DNA from 2 places in the Alicycliphilus sp. T452 genome. Region 2 is predicted to be linked to the other one. Evidence: predicted binding sites of a transcription regulator. Region 2 holds the regulator's gene; the other holds the start of a gene.
What was found. The regulator NrdR, encoded in region 2, represses ribonucleotide reductase genes. The targets are predictions, from matches to a motif close to CACNANATNTNGTG.

Region 1 (11,875 bases), on a different contig from region 2:
GCAGAAGGACTACGGCAAGCCCTTTGCCGACCTGGACGCGGGCCAGCAGGCCGTGCTGCGCGACCGGCTCAAGACCGAGTACCGCACCAACACCTATGACCTGGCCACGGACACCGCGGTGATCACGCCGCTGCGTGCCCAGGCCATTGCCGCGACGGCCCAGTACTACGACAAGCTGTTCGGCGACGACCAGTCGCTGCACAAGTCGCGCGAGCATTTCGCCATGAAGGAAAACACCCTGCCGAGCGCCGAGCGCCGAGCGCAGATGGCAGGCTTCTTCTTCTGGACCGCCTGGGCCGCCGCCACCGAGCGCCCCGCCGACGTGGGCGGCGGCAACGGCGCCACCTACACCAACAACTGGCCGCACGAGCCCCTGATCGGCAACCAGCCCACGGGCGAGAACATGGTCTGGTCGGTGATGAGCGTGGTGGTGATGATGGCCGGCGTGGGCTTCCTCGTGTGGGGCTGGGCCTTCCTGCGCAAGCATGACGAGCAGGACCCCGTCCCCCCGGCCCACGACCCGCTGTCGCGCGTGGCCCTGACGCCCTCGCAGCGCGCCCTGGGCAAGTACCTGTTCCTGGTGGTGGCGCTGTTCTGCGCCCAGGTGTTCCTGGGCGGCTTCACGGCCCACTACACGGTGGAAGGCCAGACCTTCTACGGCATCGACGTCTCCAGGTGGTTCCCCTACGCCCTGGTGCGCACCTGGCACCTGCAGGCGGCCCTGTTCTGGATCGCCACGGGCTTCCTGGCCGCGGGCCTGTTCCTGGCCCCCGTGATCAACGGCGGCAAGGACCCCAAGTACCAGAAGCTCGGCGTGGACGTGCTGTTCTGGGCGCTGGTGGTGGTCTGCGTGGGCTCGTTCATCGGCAACTACCTGACCATCGCCCACATCATGCCGCAGGAGTGGAACTTCTGGCTCGGCCACCAGGGCTATGAATACGTGGACCTGGGCCGCCTGTGGCAGATCGGCAAGTTCGCCGGCATCGCCTTCTGGCTGGTGCTGATGGCGCGCGCCATCTTCCCCGCCCTGCTGGCCCCCAACGGCCAGGACAAGAACCTGCTGGCCCTGCTGACATCCTCGGTGGTGTGCATCGGCCTGTTCTACGGCACCGGCCTGTTCTACGGCGAGCGTACCCACATCTCGGTGATGGAGTACTGGCGCTGGTGGGTGGTGCACCTGTGGGTGGAGGGCTTCTTCGAGGTCTTCGCAACCACGGCGCTGGCCTTCATCTTCTCGACCCTGGGCCTGGTGTCCTACCGCATGGCCACGGCCGCCAGCCTGGCTTCGGCATCCCTGTTCATGCTGGGCGGCGTGCCCGGCACCTTCCACCACCTGTACTTCGCCGGCACCACCACTCCCGTGATGGCCGTGGGCGCATCCTTCAGCGCGCTGGAAGTGGTGCCGCTGGTGGTGCTGGGCCACGAGGCCTGGGAACACTGGCGCCTGCAGCACAAGACCCCGTGGATGGCCAAGCTGCGCTGGCCGCTGATGTGCTTCGTGGCCGTGGCCTTCTGGAACATGCTGGGCGCGGGCGTGTTCGGCTTCATGATCAACCCGCCGATCTCGCTGTACTACATCCAGGGCCTGAACACCACGCCGGTGCACGCCCACGCCGCCCTGTTCGGTGTCTACGGCTTCCTGGCACTGGGCTTCACGCTGCTGGTGCTGCGCTACGTGCGCCCGCAGATGCAGTTCAACGAGCGCCTGATGAAGACCGGCTTCTGGTGGCTCAACGCCGGCCTGGTGCTGATGATCGCCACCAGCCTGCTGCCGATCGGCCTGTTCCAGTTCCACGCCAGCGTGACCCACGGCCTGTGGTACGCCCGCAGCGAGGAATTCATGCAGCAGCCCTTCCTGGAAACCCTGCGCTGGGTGCGCACCTTCGGCGACCTGGTGTTCATCACCGGCGCCCTGTGCGTGAGCTGGCAGGTGGTGAGCGCCGTGCTGTTCGGCGCCCGCGCACCGGCCGCGCCCAGCACCGGCGTCCTGGCTGGCGCGCGCCGCTGAGGCGCGTCCCCCCCGGGGCGTGGCGCCATCCCGGCGCCACGCCCGCCGCAAACGACGACAAAGGAGCAGACCGCCATGAACATCGACCGTTTCAAGCATGACCACGTGGACATCCTGGAGCAGATCGACCGGCTGCGCCGGCTCACCCACGCCGGCGTGGAGGACAACGCCGCGGCGATCGCACGCGGCATCGTGGCGATCAGCTCCACCATCAAGCTGCACCTGGCGGTGGAAGACCGCCTGCTGTACCCGGCGCTGAGCCAGTCCGGCAACCCCGAGCTGGCGCGCCTGAGCCAGCGCTTCCAGCACGACATGGGCTCCATCGCCACGGCCTTCATGGCCTTTGCGCGGCACTGGAACACCGCCGAGAGCGTGCGCGGCAATGCCCAGGCCTTCCGCCGCGAAGCCAACGACGTACTGCGCCGTGTCTACGAGCGCATGCAGCGCGAAAACCGCGAGTTCTACCCGCGCATCGAGGCCGAGGAGGCACTCGCGGCACACTGAGGAAAACCATCTTTTTTCATAGCTACAAGCGCTGTACCATAGGTCGCTTCAGCCATAAATGACTCCATCGGCAAGACCTCTGGGGGACTTGCTTTTCAGCCGGCATCGCGCCGGCTTTTTTTTGGCTCATCGCGCCATTCCGGGCCAGGGCGGAGCGCCGCCGCTCCACCCTGCGCCGCGCCCGTGCCCTGCTCCATTGAAAAGGCCTGGAAGACGCCATGAGACGTTTAGTTTTTACAATTACAAACTTAATAGAACATTTTTGTACACTTCGCGAAAGACGTGCATCACTGTGGGGCGTGCACTCATTCAACAGGTCTGTTTTCAAGATGATGCACCCCACACACCGAACGGAGCTGCGCAAATCTTCCTACTGGTTCGCCGGCTTGCTGGCCGGGCTGTGGCTGGTGCGGATATTCCCGGCGCCTGACGTTGCCCGGGGCATGGCGCGCTACCTGCCGCTGCACACCGGCATGGAGACGCTGGCCATCGCCATGGCGGCCATGGTGTTCGGCATTGCCTGGGCCACGCAGAAATACCGCGCCAACGGGCGGGACCTGATCCTGGGGCTGGGGCTGCTGGGGGTGGCCATCCTGGACATGAGCCACACCCTGTCCTACCAGGGCATGCCGGACTTCATCACCCCCAGCGGGGCCGAGAAGGCCATCCATTTCTGGCTGGCGGCGCACTGCCTCGCGGCCCTGGCCATGCTGTGCGCGGCCTTCTGGCCGCAGTGCTGCAACGACCGGCTGGGCCAGAACGCGCGCTACTGGGGGCTGCTGTTCGTGCTGCTGGCCGTGGGCGCGGTGCACTATGTCGTGCTGCTCCACCCGCAGCGGATCCCGCCCACCTACATCCCGAACGTCGGCCTGACGGACTTCAAGATCCATTTTGAATACGGCCTGATCGCCGCCTATGTGCTCGCGGGCGCGGGATTCCTGGCGCGCCTGCGCCACGGCTCCGAATCCGGCCTGGCGCGCCTGGCGCTGGCCGCATTCACCATGGCGATGAGCGAGTTCTTCTTCACGCTCTATGCCAACGTCACCGACGTCTACAACGTGACCGGGCACATCTACAAGATCATGGCCTATGCCTTCCTGTACCGGGGCCTGTTCGTGGAGGCGGTGCAGACCCCCTATCAGGAACTGCAGGCGTCCGAGGCCCGGCACCGGGCCACGCTGGACACGCTGCCCGACATGCTGTTCGAGATGAGCCGCCAGGGCGTCTACCTGTCGGTGCACGCCAACGACGCCAGCAAGCTGGTGGCACCGGCCGAGCAGTTGCTCGGAAACAGGCTGGACCAGACCCTGCCCCCGGAGGCCGCCGCCGTATGCATGCAGGCACTGGCCGAGGCCCAGCGCGCCGGCATGGCCCGCGGCCAGCGCATCTGCCTTTCGCTGCCGGCGGGCCTGCATCACTTCGAGCTGGCCATCGCCAAGAAGGCCGATCCCGCGGGGCGCAGGGACACCTACCTGTTGCTGGTGCGCGACATTACCGCCACGGTGCACGACGAGCGGCGCATCGCGTTCGAGGCGCGCCTGAACGCGGCCTTGCTGGACTTGCAGCAAAACGATGGCCAGGAGTCCGAGGCGGATCTCCTGCAACGGGGCATCCGGCACGCCGAGCAGCTCACCGACAGCCCCTTCGCCATCCTGCACCTGGTGCGCGACGACCACAGCACCGAGCTTGCGGCCCGCTCCGCGGGAGCGGCGCCCGATGGCGGGATGCCGATGCCGGCCCGGGCGGACATCTGGCGGCAGGCGCTGCGCGAGTGCCGCTCCGTCACCCTGAACCAGGTCACGGCCGCATCGCACCCGCGGCCCGAGGGCGCCCTGCTGCGGTGGATGAGCCTGCCCGTGCGGGAAGGCGGCCAGGTACGCATGCTGCTGGGCGTGGCCAACAAGGCCGAGGACTACGACAAGCAGGATGCGCAGGCGCTGCAGGCCCTGGCCGATGCCCTCTGGAGGCGCGTGGTGCAGCGCCGGCAGGATGCCGTCATCCACCGCCTGTCCGAAGCGCTGGAGCAGAGCCCGCACCAGGTGGTCATCACGGACGTGAAGGCCGACGTCCTGTACGTCAACCGCGCCTTCAGCGAGGTCAGCGGCTACAGCGCGCAGGAAATACTGGGGCGCAACCCCAGGGTGCTGCAATCGGGGCTGACGCCCCGCGCCACTTATGAGGACATTTGGCGCAAGCTGCCCCAGGGACTGCCCTGGCAGGGCGAACTCATCAACCGGCGCAAGAACGGCCAGATCTATACCGAAGCCGTTTCCTTCTACCCGATCCGCGACCTCTCGGGCCAGGTGACGCATTACGTCGCCCACAAGGAGGACATCACCCAGCGGCGCGAAGCCGAGGAGCGCATCCGGGCCCTGTCGAACTTCGACACGTTGACCGGCCTGCTCAACAAGAAGGCCTTCGACGAACAGCTGGCCCTGGCCATCGAGCGGGCCGACGCCAGCCATGGACGGCTTTCCATGCTGTGGTTCGACCTGGACAACTTCAAGCTGATCAACGAATCGCTCGGCCATGCGGCGGGAGACGAGCTGCTGGTGGAGATGGCCAACCGCCTGCGCGCGAGCCTGGGCCCCCAGAGCGCGCTGGCCCGCCCCTCGGGCGACTCCTTCGTGGCCATCGTGCCGCAGGCCGACCAGGCATCCGTGGCGTTCACGACACAACAGGCCCTGACGCGGCTGCAGGCCGTCGCTTCCGCGCAGGGCCATCCCGTGTCGGTGAGCGCCTCGGCAGGCGTGGCCGTGTATCCCGACGATGCCAGGACGGCCAGCACCCTGGCCGCGGCGGCCGAACTTGCCATGTACCGGGTCAAGGATGACGGGCGCAACGGGCTGCGCTTCTTCGCGCCGGAAATGCAGGCCCATACGCAGCGCTCGCTGGAGCTGGCGGCCGGCCTCAAGGACGCCGCGCACAAGGGCGAGCTGTTCCTGGTCTACCAGCCCCAGCGCGCGCTGGGCAGCGATGCGCTGGTGGGCGCAGAGGCGCTGCTGCGCTGGCGCCACCCCCAGTGGGGACTGGTGTCGCCGGCCGAGTTCATTCCCATCGCGGAGCAAAGCGGCGCCATCACGGCCATCGACTTCTGGGTCGTGGAGCAGGCCGCGCGGCAGCTGCGCGCGTGGGACGCCGCCGGCCTGCCGCCGCTGGTGGTCGCGGTGAACCTGTCGGCGGCGCAATTCGCCCGTCCCCAGCTGGCCGAGGAATTGCTGCACATCCTGCGGCGCGTGGATGTGTCGCCGCAGCGCATCGAGGTGGAACTGACGGAGGCCGTGGCGCTGAAGAACCTGGAGCTCGCCGAAACCACCATCCGGCGCCTGCACGACATGGGCTTCAAGGTGGCCCTGGACGACTTCGGCACCGGCTATTCGTCCATGAGCTACCTCAAGCGCTACGCCATCGACAAGCTCAAGATCGACCAGTCCTTCGTGCGCGAGCTGGCCGAGGAAACCAGCGACATGGCCATCGTGACGGCCATCGTCAGGATGGCGCACAGCCTGCGCCTGACGACCATCGCAGAGGGCGTGGAAACGGCTGCGCAGGCCGCCCTGCTGCACGACTGCGGCTGCGACGAAATCCAGGGCTATTGGTACAGCCGGCCCCTGGAGCCCGCCGCCTTCGAGACATTCATCAAGGCCCTGCCGCAGCGCGGCGCCTGACTCCCCCCTCCCCTCTTGCTCCCGACGCGGCGCTGGTCTCTGGACCTGCGCAAGCCCCATCCTTGCCCACCATCAAGGCCGATGCTTGTGCCTCATCAAACTACATATAGCGTTTTATATTTACTCTGAACACCATATGTAGTGCTTCAGGACAACCATGACGTCACCAACCCCCTCCACCGCCACCCTGCCGCGCGACGTGATCCAGAGAAGCGGCGAGCGCGCCGCGTTCGACGCGGGACGCATCCGCTCGGCCATCGCGCGCGCGGGCGCTGCCACCGGCGAATTCGGCGAGGACGAGGCGCAGCTGCTCACCGCCCAGGCGACCAAGGTGCTCATCCACCGCTTCCGCGGCGAGGCGCCCGCCATCGAGCAGGTCCAGGACGTGGTGGAGCAGACGCTGATCGCCGCCAACCACCTCGCCACCGCGCGCGCCTACATGGCCCACCGCCAGCGCCACGCGCTGCTGCGCGCCGACCGGCAGACGCTGGTGCACGTGGAAAGCTCCATCAACGAATACCTCACGCGCGCCGACTGGCGCGTGAACGCCAACGCCAACCAGGGCTACTCGCTCGGCGGTCTGATCCTCAACGTGGCCGGCAAGGTCACGGCCAACTACTGGCTCTCGCACGTCTACGCGCCCGAGATCGGCGAGGCGCACCGCAATGGCGACATCCACATCCACGACCTGGACATGCTCAGCGGCTACTGCGCGGGCTGGTCGCTGCGCACGCTGCTGCACGAGGGCCTGAACGGCGTTCCGGGCAAGGTGGAGGCGGGGCCCCCGAAGCACATGAGCTCCGCCGTGGGGCAGATCGTGAACTTCCTCGGCACGCTGCAGAACGAGTGGGCGGGCGCGCAGGCGTTCTCCTCGTTCGACACCTACATGGCGCCCTTCGTGCGCAAGGACGCGATGGACTACGCCGCCGTGCGCCAGTGCATCCAGGAGCTGGTCTACAACCTCAACGTGCCCTCGCGCTGGGGCACGCAGACGCCGTTCACCAACCTCACCTTCGACTGGACCTGCCCCGAGGACCTGCGCGAGCAGGTGCCCGTGATCAGCGGCGAGGAAATGCCCTTCAGCTACGGCGCGCTGCAGGCCGAGATGGACCTCATCAACCGCGCCTACATCGACGTGATGACCACGGGCGACGCCAGGGGCCGCGTGTTCACCTTCCCCATTCCCACCTACAACATCACGCCCGACTTCCCGTGGGAGAGCGAGAACGCCGCCGCGCTGTTCGACATGACGGCCAAGTACGGCCTGCCGTACTTCCAGAACTTCATCAACTCGGAGCTCTCGCCGAACATGGTGCGCTCCATGTGCTGCCGCCTGCAGCTCGATTTGCGCGAACTCTTGAAGCGCGGCAACGGCCTGTTCGGCAGCGCCGAGCAGACGGGCAGTCTGGGCGTGGTCACCGTGAACTGCGCGCGGCTGGGCTACCTGCACGCGGGCGACGAAGCGGGGCTGTTCGCCGCCCTGGATCGCCTGCTCGAACTCGGCAAGCAGAGCCTGGAGGTCAAGCGCAAGCTGATCCAGCGCCTGATGGACCAGGGCCTGTTCCCCTACACCAAGCGCTACCTCGGCACGTTGCGCAACCACTTCAGCACGCTGGGCGTGAACGGCATCAACGAGATGATCCGCAACTTCACGGCGGACGCGCACGACATCACCAGCGAACGGGGCAACGCCTTCGCCGTGCGCCTGCTGGACCACGTGCGCGCGCGCATGACCGAATTCCAGGAGGAAACCGGCCACCTCTACAACCTGGAAGCCACGCCGGCCGAGGGCACGACCTACCGCTTCGCCAAGGAAGACAGGAAGCGCTGGCCCGTCATCCTGCAGGCGGGCACGGCGGAGCAGCCCTACTACACCAACTCGTCGCAGCTGCCCGTGGGCTTCACCAGCGACCCGTTCGAGGCGCTGCAGCGCCAGGAGCAGCTGCAGGGCAAGTACACCGGCGGCACCGTGCTGCACCTCTACATGGGCGAACGCATCTCCAGCAGCGCGGCCTGCCGCGAGCTGGTCAAGCGCGCGCTGACCAACTTCCGCCTGCCCTACATCACCGTCACGCCCACCTTCTCCATCTGCCCCACGCACGGCTACCTGGCGGGCGAGCACAAGTTCTGCCCCCGGTGCGACGAGGAGCGCCTGGAGGCCAAGCGTCGGCGCCTGGCGGCTTGAAGCCAAAACGGCCTGCGGCGCTTTTCCATCCAGCGCGAGCAGCTATCGAAACCGTAGTTTCCAACCACCGAAGGAGTTCACCATGAGCCATTTCTCCACCACCGAGCAAGCAGCCCTCGCCGCCGTGCAGCTCACCGACGACGAGCGCCAGCCCTGCGAGGTCTGGACCCGCGTGATGGGCTACCACCGCCCCGTGGCCAGCTTCAACGTGGGCAAGCAGGGCGAGCACAACGAGCGCCAGTTCTTCTCCGAGCACGCGCGTGGCTGCAGCAACGCCTGCTGAAGCGCTGCGCATCGGCGGCCTGACGCCGCTCACCACCATCGACTTCCCCGGCCGCCTCGCGGCCGTGGTGTTCTGCCAGGGCTGCCCCTGGCGCTGCGGCTATTGCCACAACACCGGGCTGCTCGACGCCGCCACGCCCACGGCCCACGCCTGGGCCGACGTGCAGCAGCTGCTGTACGCGCGGCGCGGCCTGCTCGACGGCGTGGTGTTCTCGGGCGGCGAGCCCACGCTGCAGGCCGCCCTGCCCGATGCGCTGGCACGCGTGCGCGAGCTGGGCTTCGCCACGGGGCTGCACACCGCCGGCATGTACCCCGAGCGGCTGGCCACCCTGCTGCCGCTGCTCGACTGGGTGGGGCTGGACGTCAAGGCGCCGCTGCACCGCTACGACGCGATCACGCGCACGCCGGGCAGCGGGGCGAAGGCGTGGGAGTCGCTGCGGCTCGTGCTGGCCAGCGGCGTGGCCCATGAATGCCGCACCACGTGGCATGCGGGGCTGTACGGGGAGGATGATTTGCGGGAGCTTGCCGATGCCCTGGCGGCCGAGGGCGTGCGGCACTGGGCGCTGCAGGAATGCCGCACGGATGGCACGCCCGCCTGGGCCCCGCCGCAGGCCGTCGCACAGCGCTGGCCCGGCGCCTTTACGCTGCGCCGCGCCTGAGAACGTGTTCATGATCTTTTCATGGTGTCCGCAAGGCAGCAAAAGGCCGCAATCGAGGCGCGCGCCGCAGGCCATGCTGGCGGCCTGGACAAGGTGCGCAACGACGAGTGCGGCCTTTTGCTGCCTTGCCCGCAGGGTTGCCCCGCAAAGGCGGCGTCTACGGCGTTGCAAATCCTCGCCGGGCCACCAGCCCGGCTGCGGTTTGCGCCTTGCATCCACCGCCTTTGCGGGGCAACGGACACCATGAAAAGATCATGAACACGTTCTGAGGGCTACTGCCGGCACACGCGCACAACATCCTCGCCATAGGCTTCGAGCTTCTTCGCCCCCATCCCGCTGATGCCCTGCAGGTCATCCAGCGTGGCCGGGTTGCGCTCGGCGATCGCGGCCAGCGTGGCGTCGTGGAAGATCACGTAGGCCGGCAGGTTGTGCTCGCGCGCCACCTCGGCGCGCCAGGCCTTGAGGTTGATGAAGCGCACCTGCGCGTCCTGCCCCAGGTTGGCGGCGGCCACGGGCGGGGTGGCGGCGCGGCGGGTTCGCTTGGGCTTGGCGGCGGCCTGGGCCGTGGCCTCGCGCAGCTGCACGTGCTGCTCGCCGCGCAATACGGGGCGCGAGCCGTCGGTGAGCACCAGCGTGTCGAAGCTGTGGCCGCTCTCCAGCATCACCTTGTGCAGGCCCACGGCGCCGGTGGCCAGCAGCTGGCGCAGCACGCCGCGCAGCTGCGCCTCGGTGTATTCCTTGCCCAGGCCGAAGGTGGAGAGCCTGTCGTGGCCGAACTGCTTGACCTTGTCCGTGTCCTTGCCGCGCACGATGTCCATGATGTGCCCGGTGCCGAAGCTGATGCCGCTGGCCTGGTGCACGCGGTAGATGGTCGAGAGGAGCTTTCTCGCGGCGTCCGTGCCGTCCCACACGGCGGGGGGGTTCAGGCAGTTGTCGCAGTTGCCGCAGGGCTCGGACTGCTCGCCGAAGTACGCCAGCAGCCGCACGCGGCGGCAGTCCGTGGCCTCGGCCAGGGCCAGCAGCGCGTCGAGCTTGCCGCGCAGCACGGCCTTGAATTCCTCGGCCGCGTCGCCGTCGTCGATCATGCGGCGCTGGTTCACCACGTCCTGCAGGCCATAGGCCATCCAGGCGTCGGCGGGCAATCCGTCGCGGCCGGCGCGGCCCGTTTCCTGGTAGTAGCCCTCGATGTTCTTGGGCATGTCCACGTGGGCGACGAAGCGCACGTCGGGCTTGTCGATGCCCATGCCGAAGGCGATGGTGGCCACCATCACGATGCCGTCCTCGCGCAGGAAGCGGTCCTGGTTCTGCTGGCGCACCTCGGCGGGCAGGCCCGCGTGGTAGGGCAGCGCGTTGATGCCGCCGTCCTGCAGCGCCTGGGCCATTTCCTCCACGCGCTTCCTCGACTGGCAATAGACCACGCCCGCGTCGCCCAGGTGCTCGCGGTCGATGAAGCGCATGAGCTGCGTGAGCGGTTCCTTCTTCTCCTCTAGCCGATAGCGGATGTTGGGCCGGTCGAAGCTGCTGACGAACTGGCGCGCCTCCTGCAGCCGCAGCCCCTCGACGATGTCGGCGCGCGTGAGCGCGTCGGCCGTGGCGGTGAGCGCAATCCTGGGAACGCGGGGATACCGTTCGTGCAGGATGGACAGCTGCCGGTACTCGGGCCGGAAGTCATGCCCCCACTGGCTCACGCAGTGCGCCTCGTCGATGGCAAAGAGCGAGAGCAGCCCGCGCTCGTGCAGGCCGTCGAGCAGGCCGAGGAAACGGTCGGTGGTCACGCGCTCGGGCGCGGCGTAGAGCAGCGTGATCTCGCCGCGCGAGAGGCGCCGCTCGACGTCCAGCGTCTGCTGCCAGTCCAGCGTGGAGTTGAGGAAGGCCGCCTCCACCCCCGCCTCGTGCAGCGCGCCCACCTGGTCGTGCATGAGCGCGATGAGCGGCGAGACCACCACCGTCACGCCCCGCCCCGCGTCGCGCCGCACGATGGCCGGCACCTGGTAGCACAGCGACTTGCCCCCGCCCGTGGGCATGAGCACGAGCGCGTCGCCGCCGGCGATCACGTGGTCGATGATGGCCTGCTGCGGGCCACGGAACTGGTCGTAGCCGAAGACGTCGTGCAGGACGAAATGCGCGGGAGACAAGGAAGACTCTTCTTTTGATAGCTGCTGGCGCTTACTGGATAAGCGCCAGGGCCAGATTTGACCAATATTCCAGGCGACAGGGCAAGGCTGGCGCCAGGCGCCTATTGTGCGTGCTCCGGATGCAGGCCCCCGCGCGCGCGCTCCGAATGATGCCCAAACCATTCGCAAATCGAATTCATTGGTCCGCTTATTGAATTGGACATGAATCGCTGACTCCATCACCATTGGCGCGCAACCAACTATTACAGGAGACAAGCCATGAAGACCATCCTGCGCGCCACGCTCGCCGCGTGCGCCCTCGCCATCGGCGCCACGGCGGCCCTGGCGCAGGCCTACCCCAATGCGCCCGTGACCCTCGTCGTGCCCTTCGCGGCCGGCAGCGGCACCGACTCGGTGGCGCGCGCCGTGGCCTCGGGACTGGCCGCGCGGCTCAA
Region 2 (11,875 bases):
CGGCGCTTCTGCGCCTGTACCAGGTCCCGCAGGCGCAGGCGCTTCCAGGCCTCCTCCTCGGCCTGCGGCTGGGCCCAGCCGGCCACGGTCACCTTGAGTGCCGGCCGGTTGTTCAGCTCCTGTGCGATCTTGTCGAGTTGCTGGCGCGCCTTGTCGTCGAGCGCGGCGCTGCCCGGCGCGAAGGCGATGCTGCCCTGCTCGTCCGCGCCGGAAAACACCCCCGCCAGCAGCGAGAAGGGTGCGGTGATGGCCTTCATGACGAGGTTGCCGATGACCTTGAGGATGACGCCGCCCAGGCTGAATTGCGGGTCGTTCAGAGAGCCGCTGATGGGCAGGTCCACGTCGATCACGCCATTGCGGTCGGCCAGCAGCGCCACGGCCAGCCGCACCGGCAGGCTGGCGGGCGCGCCCTCCACGGGGTCGCCGAAGGCCAGCTGGTGGAGCACCAGCTTGTTGGTGGCCGTGAGCTGCCCGTCGGGCTGCACCTTGTAGGCCACGTCCATGCTGAGCTTGCCGCGCTCGATGCCATGGCCGGCGTATTTGATGCTGTAGGGCGACAGGGGCGGCAGCTCCAGGTCGCGCATGCGGGCCTGTATGTCGAGCGCCAGGGGCTTGGCCAGGGGGTTGAGCTTGCCACTGACCTCCAGGGATGCCGTGCCCTGCGCGCGCCCGCGCAGCTCCAGCTCGGCCATCTGCGGCTCGCCGCCCGCCTCGGCGGGCACGGAAGAAAACGCGCTGAGCCTGCCGGTCAACTCGCTGAGATCCGCCGAATAGTTGGGCTTGACGAAGTAGTCGGAGAAATGCACCGACCCGTTCGTCAATGCCACCGGGCCGAACCGGATCACCGGCGCCATGGGGTCGGCCGGCTGCGCCGCTGCCTGCGCCGTACCGGTGGCCGCGGCGACGGAGGCTGCGTCCTTCGGTGGCGCGGCGGCCGCCTCCTCGGTCGCGGCCCCCTTGCGGATATCCTGCAGGTTGATGCGTCCGTTCTCGTGCACGATGATGCGCGCGAAGAAGTCGCTGAGCGCCGTCTCCCTCACGTCCAGCGCCAATGGCCGGCCCGGCTTCAGGTTCACCGCCACGCCGCGCAGCCCCAGCGACTTCCAGCGCAGCAGTTCCTCGCCGCGATCGGCGATCCGCCTGCTGCCCTTGCCCTCGTCATCCGCGGCCACGTCGTCCTTGGCGCGCACGCGCACCTCGTCCAGGGACATGTCGCCCGCCACCGAGACCGCCGGGCCGGCCGTCTCCTGAACGTAGCGCAGGTCGCCGGCGAAGCTGCCCTCGGCGCGCAGGATGTCCACGTTCAGGTCCGACGTGACATAGGGCTCGAAGGCGTGCACCGGCACATGCTGCGCGCGCACCCTGCCCTGCACGGCCAGCGCGGGCGCCATGGCCACGGTGCCCTCGTAGCTCAATCGCCCCGGCTCCGCCCGGCCGGCGGCCACCCGGGTGTCCAGGTGCACCGCCACCGGGGTGATCCGGCCATCGTCATAGGAGAAGTTCCGCGCGCGCAGTTGGAGCCCGGATGCATTGAGCGCCACCGGCCTGGCTGCCGCGTCGTCGCGGAAGGCCAGGCTGGCGCCTTCGACCTCCAGGGCCGCCAGCTTCAGCTTCCAGGGGGCCGGCGCCGCCGCGGCCGGCTTGCCCTTGGAGGCGGCCTCGGACGCGTCCGGCAGCCACTCCTCGAACATCCAGCCGCCCTTGGCTGCACGCGAGACCAGGACGCGGGGCTGCTTCACGAGTACCCGGCCCAGCGTCACGCTGCGCTGCGGCAACTGCACCAGGGCATCGCTCACCTCCAGGCGCCCGGCCTCGGCCAGCGAGGTCTTGGCGGCATCCGCGATCCCGGCGGTGCGCAGGGTGCGGCATTTCTTCTCCGCCGCCGCGCAATCGAGCGCCAGCTTGCCCAGGGACAGCGTGGCCACCTTGGCGGCCATGGCATCGCCGTTCCTGGCCAGCCCCAGGTCTGCATCGAGCATGCCCGCCAGCGAGGGCTTGAGCACCCCCGCCAGATACGGCGCCGCCATGGCCATGGAAAGCCCGCGAACGGAAACCGCGGCCTGCGCCTGCACGTCCGTGGCCTGCCCCTGCACCGCAAGCCGCGCCGCATCGCCCTTGGCAGCCCCGCCGGACAACTGCGTGCTCAGGCGGAACTGCAGCGGCTGCTGGAACGGCAGCGCAATCGCCCAGGCCTCGGCCTGCAGGTTGTCCGCCTTCCACGCGGCCTTGCCGCCCGGCAGGCTGGCGTCGGTCCAGTCGACGACGCCGTCGTGCAGCCCCGCCCGCCCAAGCCGCACCTGCCATGCGGCGTCCTGCGGCGCCGGCGCGGGCTTGGCCGCGGCGTCCGCGCCATCGGCCGGCTGCGCCAGCCCGGGAAGCGCCACGGCACCCGCCGCATCCCTGCGCAGATGCACATGGACGCCATGCCAGTCGATGGCGTCGATGTCCACGATGCGCTGCAGCGGCCGCACATCCTTGAGCGCCACCTGCAGCGCATCGAAGTCCAGCAGGGGCTCGCCCGCCGCATCGGTGGTCCGGACGCCATGCAGCCGGACACCCCCGCTGATCGTGAGCCGCGGCGTGGCGTCGTCCTGCTCGAAGCCCAGCTTCAGGTCGGCGTCGAGCACCCCGGCTTGGAGCCGCACCGGCACACGGCTCGGCATGTAGCCGCTGAAGGGCCCGAGGTCGAAGCCATCGACGTGCAGGTTGACCTCGGTCTGCCGGTTCTGGGCGAACGGGGTCGTCCGGGCGGCGGTGTCGAAGGCGCTGCCGTTCAGCTCGAAGGCCAGCCTGGGCGTGACCTTGACCTCGCGGTCCGCAGAGAAATTGCTCAGGAACGGTACATCGATGCGGAGCCCGCGCAGCGTGTGGACCTTGCCCACCGTCCGGTCGTCGAAATCCAGGGCCCCGCCGCGCAGCGCGAGGTTGTAGAGCGCAAAGCGCGGCGGCCGTGCCTCGCCGTCCTGGGTCTTCGGCTGCTGGGCAAGGCGGTTCAGCACGTCGTCGAAGTCGTAGTGTCCGGGAGCGGTCTGCGTGACGTGGATCACCGGCTCGTCCACCTGCACCGCATCGATCACCGGCGCGAGCCGCCACAGCGACTGCAGCTCCGCATCTATATAGATACGCGCTACCTGGATCTGGGGAGCCTTGCCATCCCCGGAGGCAACGGACAGCCCATGGACCGTGGCCTCCAGCGTCCATGGCAGGAACTCCACCTTGGAGACCGTCACCTTGCGCCCCAGGGCCTCCGAAGCATGCCGCTCGATCTGCGAGCGCGCGATGGGCGGAACGACGAGCCAGGCCAGCAGCCAGAGCCCCAGCAGACAGGCCAGGAACCACGCCGCCCGCCGGGCCCACCGATGGCTTTTGATAGTTTGTATGACTTGCGACACGCGATACCCGCTCAGTTCAGCTTCGGACGCTATTGAATCAGTGAACGTCCACGTGTCAGTGTAAATAAGTGCAAAAAGAAAGCCCGGTGGACGGAGTCTTTCCGTGCACCGGGCTTGACGGCAGACGCAACGGTCTTTTGCCATCGTTTGCACCGCGGAGAGGATCGTCCCCGGTGCAGGAGGCAAGGTATTGCCTCCTGGGTTTGCCTTGGAAGCGAGTGACCTGTTGCTTGATGCGGCACTGCGTGCCTTCCATCCAGATGGTTTCGCCTCTTCCGGCGGATGCCTGAATCGCTCAGGCGCCTCAAAGGTAGCAAATCTCCGCGCACTCTCCAACAGCTTTCGTCAATGGCAGCAGCGCATCGATTGCAAGTTTCATTTCGCGGCGCCTGCTGCATTCGACTACAGCCCCTCCACTGCGGTCGAAGTGCCAATTTCTGCGTTCACAAACAGTATTGTAATTATTTTTTTATATAAAAATAATGTTTATTAGTGTTGACTATGCATTTAGTGACCTCCTAGAATCCGCCAGCCTTCAAAACGCAGATCCGTAATAACCCTAGCTGCTGCCCTTCGGCACCGGCTAAGACAGTCCGCAAGTTCCCATGGCATGGCCGGTCATGGCACGGACTGGACGGCATACCAGCCCAGGCAGAAGGCCTGGCAAGACCGAGTCCACCCAAGCGCCCCTGCAGGCGCTGCGCCTTCCGGGACTCGACTCAGAAAGGAAAAGCTATGACAGCGTCAGGAAAAATCATTGCCGGCGTGCGCACAGTTGCCGCCGATGTGGTCAATGGTCTTCTTGAAGTGACACACAACGGCTTCGCCCTGCTCGGGCTGGCAGTCGTCTTCGCGGCCGTCACGCTGACGGCGCGCCCGGACCTGCGCCAAATAGGCGAAGACGAGCTGCGCGGCTGGCTGCATGCGCGCCAGGTCGCGGAGGACGGCTTCCCGCTGGAGCCGGCCGCAAGCGACCGCGCCATGGCCCTCAACCCCAGCGAGCTGCCGCGCGAGCAGGCGGCCGTGGCCTATTGGCTCAGCAAGAAATACCGCGTGGCGCCCGAACCCCTGGCGGCCCTGGTGACCGAGGCCTACGACATCGGCGCGCGCACCAAGCTCGATCCCACGCTGATCCTGGCCATCATCGCCGTGGAGTCGAGTTTCAACCCGTTCGCGCAAAGCGCCGTCGGCGCGCAGGGCCTGATGCAGGTGATGACCCGCGTGCACACCGACAAGTACGAGGGTTTCGGAGGCCAGTTCGCCGCGTTCGACCCCGTGGCCAACCTGCGCGTGGGCGTGAAGGTGCTGCAGGAGTGCATAGCGCGCGCGGGCTCGCTCGAAGGCGGCCTGCGCTACTACGTGGGTGCCGCCAACCTCCCGGACGACGGCGGTTACGCGGCCAAGGTGCTGGCCGAGCATTTCCGCCTGCGCCAGGTGGCGGGCGAGCGCAGGACCGCCAAGCCGGTGCTCTCCACCAAGGCCCCGGCGGCGCCCGAGGCCGCGCCGGCAGCGCAGCCCGCGGGCGAGAAAGTGGCCCTGCTCGACGGCGGCCTCTGAGGCCGCGCCGGCGCCGTGGGAGACGGGCGCCGTCAGCTACACTAGCGGGGTACGCAACTGGCGATAGGCGCGCAAGGCCCCCGGGCCCCGCCGCTGACGTGGAGACCGGCAGAAAGCCCTGTTTTTCTGCAAACCACTGGGGAGCGTGCCGCGCGGATGAGCAGCCAAGCCCCGCAGCGATCCGTCGTTCGCCTGGGCAGCCCTTGATTGCCAAGGGACACTGAGAGTTCATAGGACTGCCATGTATCAACGCACTATTCTTGTCGAACAAACCGATCCCGAGGTGTGGGCCGCCATCCAGGCCGAGAACCGCCGCCAGGAAGAGCACATCGAGCTGATTGCCAGCGAGAACTACGCCTCTCCCGCCGTCATGGCCGCGCAGGGTTCGCAGCTGACCAACAAGTACGCCGAGGGCTACCCGGGCAAGCGCTACTACGGCGGCTGCGAGAACGTGGACGTGATCGAGCAGCTGGCCATCGACCGCATCAAGCAGCTCTTCGGCGCCGAGGCCGCCAACGTGCAGCCCAACTCGGGCTCGCAGGCCAACCAGGCCGTGCTGATGGCCTTCCTCAAGCCCGGCGACACCATCCTGGGCATGAGCCTGGCCGAGGGCGGCCACCTGACGCACGGCATGGCGCTGAACATGAGCGGCAAGTGGTTCAACGTGGTCTCCTACGGCCTCGATGAGAAGGAAGAGATCGACTACGACGCGTTCGAGGCCAAGGCCCGCGAGCACAAACCCAAGCTCATCATCGGCGGCGCATCGGCCTACGCGCTGCGCATCGACTTCGAGCGCATGGCGCGCGTGGCGAAGGAAGTCGGCGCCATCTTCTGGGTGGACATCGCCCACTACGCGGGCCTGGTGGTCGCGGGCGAGTACCCCAACCCCGTGCCGCATGCCGACGTGGTGACATCCACCACGCACAAGAGCCTGCGCGGCCCGCGCGGCGGCATCATCCTGATGAAGGCCGAGCACGAGAAGGCCATCAACTCCGCGATCTTCCCCGGCCTGCAGGGCGGCCCGCTGGAGCACGTGATCGCCGCCAAGGCCGTGGCCTTCAAGGAGGCGCTGTCGCCCGAGTTCAAGGCCTACCAGCAGCAGGTGGCGAAGAACGCCAAGGTGTTCGCCGAGACGCTGACCCAGCGCGGCCTGCGCATCGTGAGCGGCCGCACCGAGAGCCACGTGATGCTGGTGGACCTGCGCGCCAAGGGCATCACCGGCAAGGCCGCCGAGGCGGCGCTGGGCAAGGCCCACATCACCATCAACAAGAACGCCATCCCCAACGACCCCGAGAAGCCCATGGTGACCAGCGGCATCCGCGTGGGCACGCCCGCAATCACCACGCGCGGCTTCAAGGAAGAGGAAACGCGGCTCACCGCCAACCTGCTGGCCGATGTGCTGGAGAACCCCGACGACGAGGCGCACCTGGCCGCCGTGCGCGCCAAGGTCAACGCGCTGACCAGCCGCTTCCCGGTCTACCGCTGATCGCGCGAGCGCAGGCGCTGCCGCGATGAAGTGCCCCTTCTGCAGCCACCAGGACACCCAGGTCATCGAGACCCGGGTGTCCGAGGACGGGGACTGCATCCGCCGCAGGCGCCAGTGCGGCGCCTGCGAAAAGCGCTTCACCACCTATGAGCGGCCGGAAGTCAATTTCCCCGCCGTCGTCAAGAAGGACGGCCGCCGCGTCGAATACGACCGCCACAAGCTGCTCGGCTCCTTCAAGCTGGCGCTGCGCAAGCGCCCGGTGAGCACGGTGCAGATCGATTCGGCCATCGAGCGCATCGAAGAGAAGCTGCTGCACCTGGGCCAGCGCGAGGTGATCTCCAGCCGCATCGGTGAACTGGTCATGCGCGAGCTCAAGAAGCTCGACAAGGTGGCCTACATACGCTACGCCAGCGTGTACCGCAGCTTCGAGGATATCGACGAGTTCCGCGCGCTCGTCGACGAAGTGCGCAAGTAAAGACGCTATTCTTTAGATAGCTGCCAGCGCTTACCCATCAAGCGCTGGAGCCGTTTTTCGTTCAAATACTGGCAGGAATGGGCGGCACCGCCTGCCGCACGTCGCCGCACTGCGCGCGCTGGCGCAGCGCGTGGTCCATGAGCACCAGCGCCAGGAGCGCCTCGGCGATCGGGGCGGCGCGTATGCCCACGCAGGGGTCGTGGCGGCCCTTGGTGATCACCTGGATGCTCTGGCCGTGAATGTCCACGGACTCGCGCGGGCTGATGATGGAGCTGGTGGGCTTGATGGCGATCGACACCTCGATGTCCTGCCCCGTGCTGATGCCGCCCAGCACCCCGCCCGCGTTGTTGCCGGCAAAGCCCTGGGGCGTGAGCGAGTCGCCGTGCGTGGTGCCGCGCTGGGCCACGCTGGCGAAGCCCGCGCCGATCTCCACGCCCTTGACGGCGTTCAGGCCCATCATCGCGTGGGCGATGTCCGCGTCGAGCTTGTCGTAGAGCGGCTCGCCCAGGCCCACGGGCACACCCGTGGCCTGCACGCGGATGCGCGCGCCGCACGAGTCGCCGCTCTTGCGCAGCGCATCCATGTAGTCCTCGTAGGCCTGCACGTCGGCCACGGGGGCGAAGAACGGGTTGTTGGGCACATGGTCCCAGCCCTCGAACGGGATGGGCAGCTCGCCCAGCTGCGTCATGCAGGCGCGAAAACGCGTGCCGTACTTCTCGGCCAGCCACTTCTTGGCCACGGCGCCGGCCGCCACGGTGGGCGCCGTCAGGCGCGCGGACGAGCGCCCGCCGCCGCGCGGGTCGCGCAGGCCGTACTTGTGCCAGTAGGCGTAGTCGGCATGGCCCGGGCGGAAGCTCTGGGCGATGTCGCCGTAGTCCTTGCTGCGCTGGTCCTGGTTGCGGATCAGGAGCGCGATCGGCGTGCCGGTGGTCCTGCCCTCGTAGACGCCCGAGAGGATCTCCACCGCGTCGGGCTCGTTGCGCTGCGTGACGTGGCGGCTGGTGCCCGGGCGGCGCCGGTCCAGGTCGGCCTGGATGTCGGCCTCGCAAAGCGCCATGCCGGGCGGGCAGCCGTCGATCACGCAGCCGATCGCCGGGCCGTGGGACTCACCGAAGTTGGTGACGCAGAAAAGGGTGCCAAGTGTGTTGCCGCTCATAGGGGCGTGATTATCCCAGAGCGGTTGCGGCTATGAAAGAAGTAGCTGCCGGCGCCCGCCACACAAGCACCGGGAGCCAATTGGGCATAAAAGTCAATTCGCGGGGGGCGATTCTTCCTGCGGCCAGTCGCGGATGTAGGCCTTGAGCAGCTTGTTCTCGAAGTTCTGGCTGTCCACCACGGCCTTGGCCACGTCGTAGAAGCTCACCACGCCCATGAGCATGCGCTTGTCCATCACCGGCATGTAGCGCGCGTGCTGGCCCAGCATCATGCGGCGCACCTCGTCCATGTCGGTCTCCAGCGTGCAGGTCAGCGGCGCGTCGTCCATCGCCGTGCGCACCAGCATCGTGCCCACGGCGCCGTCGTTCTTCACCAGCACCTGGATCAGTTCGCGGAAGGTCAGCATGCCCACCAGGTCGCCGTGCTCCATGACCACCAGCGAGCCTATGTCCCTCTCGGCCATGGTCTGCACCGCGCGGATGAGCGGCTCGTCGGGGTGCACGGTGTAGAGGGTGTTGCCTTTGAGGCGCAGGATGTCGCTGACTTTCATGGGATATCTCCGAATGGTTCTGCAGGCGCTGCGTGCAGCCCTATCCGCCGGGAAATATAGCCCACAATGGCGCGCAGATTCACCACTTTGGAGATATGGATGCCCGGATACTCCGACCCCGGCTTCGACACACTCGCGCTGCATGCGGGCGCGCGGCCCGATCCCGCCACGGGCGCGCGCGCCGTACCCATCCACCTGACGACCTCGTTCGTCTTCGAGTCGAGCGACCATGCCGCCGCCCTGTTCAACATGGAGCGCCCCGGCCATGTGTACAGCCGCATCAGCAACCCCACCAACGCCGTGCTGGAGCAGCGCGTGGCCGCGCTCGAAGGCGGCGTGGGCGCGATCGCCACGGCCAGCGGCCAGGCGGCGCTGCATCTGGCAGTCTGCACGCTGATGGGCGCGGGCGGGCACATCGTGGCCAGCACGGCCCTCTACGGCGGGTCGCAGAACCTGCTCAACTACACGCTGCGGCGCTTCGGCATAGAGACCAGCTTCGTCAAGCCCGGCGACCTCGCCGGCTGGCGCGCCGCCGTGCGGCCCAACACGCGCCTCTTCTTCGGCGAGACCGTGGGCAACCCCGGGCTGGAGGTGCTGGACATTCCCGCCGTGTCGCAGATCGCCCACGAAGCCGGCGTCCCGCTGCTGGTCGATTCCACCCTCACCTCGCCCTGGCTCATCCGGCCCCTGGAGCATGGCGCGGACCTGGTCTACCACTCGGCCACCAAGTTCCTCTCGGGCCACGGCACGGTGATCGGCGGCGTGCTGGTCGATGGCGGCAGCTTCGACTGGGAGGCCTCGGGGCGCTTTCCCGAACTGACCCAGGCCTACGACGGTTTCCACGGCATGGTGTTCGCCGAGGAGAGCACCGTGGGCGCCTTCCTGCTGCGCGCGCGCCGCGAGGGCCTGCGCGACTTCGGCGCCTGCATGAGCCCGCACACGGCCTGGCTGATCCTGCAGGGCATAGAGACCCTGCCGCTGCGCATGGAACGCCACATGCGCAACACCGAGCGCGTGGTGCAGTTCCTGGCCAGCCACCCGTTCGTGGCGCGCGTGGGCCACCCGCTGCTCGAATCGCACCCCAGCCACCAGCTCGCGCAGCGGCTGCTGCCACGCGGCGCGGGCTCGGTGTTCAGCTTCGACCTCAAGGGCAGCCGCGGGCAGGGCAAGAAGTTCATCGAGGCGCTCAAGCTCTTCAGCCACCTGGCCAACGTGGGCGACTGCCGCAGCCTGGTGATCCACCCGGCCAGCACCACGCACCACCGCCTGGACGACGAAGCGCTGGCCGCCGCGGGCATAGGCCAGGGCACGATACGCCTGTCGATCGGCCTGGAGGACGCCGGCGACCTGATCGACGACCTGCAGCGCGCGCTCAAGGCCGCAGAAAAAGCGGGGGCGTGATGTACGTCGACGTCAACGGCGCGCAGGCCTACTGCTACACCGGCGGCAAGCCCCTGGAGCCGGGCAGGCCTACGGTGGTCTTCATCCACGGCGTACTCAACGACCACAGCGTCTGGGCGCTGCAAAGCCGCTACCTGGCCCACCACGGCTGGAACGTGCTGGCCGTGGACCTGCCCGGCCACAGCAAGAGCGCGGGCGAGGCACCCGCCAGCGTGGAGCAGGCGGCCGGCTTCATCGTCGCCCTGCTCGACACGCTGGGCATCCAGCGGGCGGCGCTGGTGGGCCACAGCTGGGGCTCGCTGATCGCGCTGGAGGCCGCCGCCCGCCTGGGCGCGCGCGCGAGCCACCTGGCACTGGTGGGCACGGCCTACCCGATGAAGGTCTCGCCGGCGCTCATCGAGACCTCGCTGCACGAGCCCGAGAAGGCGCTGCACATGGTCAACACGTTCTCGCGCAGCACCCTCGCCCCGCCGCTGGGGGCGGGCTTCTGGGTCTATGGCGCGGGCATGGCCCTGGGCCGGCGCGTGCTGCGCAGCAACCCGCAGGTCAACGTGTTCCACCGCGGCTTCGTGGCCTGCGACAGCTATGCGGGCGGCGAGCAGGCCATCGCGGCCATCCAATGCCCGGTGCTGTTCGTGGTGGGCACGCTGGACCAGATGACGCACCCGAAGGCCGCGCAGGGCCTGATCCAGGCCGCGCGCGCCGCGGGCAGGCAGGTGCAGGTCGCGCAGCTGCCCGTGGGGCACCACCAGATGAGCGAGGCGCCGGACGAGACGCTGCATGCATTGCGCGATTTTTTGATATGAATCAAAACAGGCTGCAGCGCTTATCCAACAAGCGCTGGCAGCTATTCATTCAATAGTATCCGCCTTCCGGTAGCGGCGGTTTCCCGCCCTGCGCCCTGGGGCATTGCCGCGCCGCGCATGCCCGCGCCCTAGACTGGACCGCACCGCTCTTCCACCATCCGCGTGGCCCGGCGTGCGCAGCGCAGCGCCGGGCACGCGCTCCTGCATGCCGACGACGACGCCCACAGAACACCACGACACCCCCTGGCATGCCCTGCCCGCCAGCGCCATTGCCGAACGCCTGGCCACCGACGTGCAGTACGGCCTGCCCCACGCCGAGGCCACCCGCCGCCTGGCCCAGCACGGCCCCAACCGTCTGCCCGCGCCGCCGCGCCGGCCCGCATGGCGGCGGCTGCTGGCGCAGTTCCACAACATGCTGATCTACGTGATGCTGGCCTCGGCCGCCATCACCGGCGCGCTGGGCCACTGGATCGACACCGGCGTGCTGCTGGGCGCGGTGGTCATCAACGCCGTCCTCGGCTTCGTGCAGGAGGGCAAGGCCGAGTCGGCGCTCGACGCGATCCGGCGCATGCTCTCGCCGCAGGCCACGGTGCTGCGCGGGGGCGAGCGGCAGCTGGTCGCGGCCGAGCAGCTCGTGCCGGGCGACATCGTGCTGCTCGCCTCGGGCGACAAGGTGCCGGCCGACCTGCGCATCCTCTCGGCCAGGAGCCTGCGCGCCGACGAGGCGGTGCTCACGGGCGAATCGGTGCCCAGCGACAAGAGCGAGGCCGCAGTGGCCGAGGACGCGCCGCTGGGCGACCGCCGCGGCATGCTCTATTCGGGCACGCTGGTGGCCGCGGGCACGGCCGTGGGCGCGGTGGCCGCCACGGGCGCGCGCACCGAGCTGGGGCGCATCAGCGCGCTGCTGGCGCAGGTGGAGCCGGGCACCACGCCGCTTTTGCGCCAGATCGCGCGCTTCAGCCGCTGGCTGGCGGCGGCCATCCTGCTGTTCGTGGTCGTCACCTTCGTCATCGGCGTGCTCTGGCGCGGGCAGGCGCCCTCCGACATGTTCAT

Region 1: the regulator NrdR is predicted to act here: its motif matches at 6,311-6,324, upstream of ACX12L_RS08435 (ribonucleoside triphosphate reductase).

What each region holds. Positions count from the first base shown of each region.
Region 1 is NZ_JBTNEH010000007.1:102,886-114,760, forward strand. Features, by position in the region: gene ACX12L_RS08420 (nitric-oxide reductase large subunit) at 1-2,008, shown strand, start outside; gene ACX12L_RS08425 (hemerythrin domain-containing protein) at 2,084-2,512, shown strand; gene ACX12L_RS08430 (bifunctional diguanylate cyclase/phosphodiesterase) at 2,842-6,180, shown strand; gene ACX12L_RS08435 (ribonucleoside triphosphate reductase) at 6,338-8,365, shown strand; gene nrdD (anaerobic ribonucleoside-triphosphate reductase) at 8,448-8,648, shown strand; gene ACX12L_RS08445 (anaerobic ribonucleoside-triphosphate reductase activating protein) at 8,626-9,306, shown strand; gene recQ (DNA helicase RecQ) at 9,579-11,441, opposite strand; gene ACX12L_RS08455 (Bug family tripartite tricarboxylate transporter substrate binding protein) at 11,700-11,875, shown strand, end outside.
Region 2 is NZ_JBTNEH010000019.1:27,826-39,700, forward strand. Features, by position in the region: gene ACX12L_RS16425 (DUF748 domain-containing protein) at 1-3,407, opposite strand, end outside; gene ACX12L_RS16430 (hypothetical protein) at 3,601-3,885, shown strand; gene ACX12L_RS16435 (lytic transglycosylase domain-containing protein) at 4,128-4,949, shown strand; ZMP/ZTP riboswitch at 4,993-5,154, shown strand; gene glyA (serine hydroxymethyltransferase) at 5,191-6,435, shown strand; gene nrdR (transcriptional regulator NrdR) at 6,461-6,910, shown strand; gene aroC (chorismate synthase) at 6,972-8,066, opposite strand; gene ACX12L_RS16455 (CBS domain-containing protein) at 8,160-8,615, opposite strand; gene ACX12L_RS16460 (O-acetylhomoserine aminocarboxypropyltransferase) at 8,715-10,016, shown strand; gene ACX12L_RS16465 (alpha/beta fold hydrolase) at 10,016-10,822, shown strand; gene ACX12L_RS16470 (cation-transporting P-type ATPase) at 11,028-11,875, shown strand, end outside.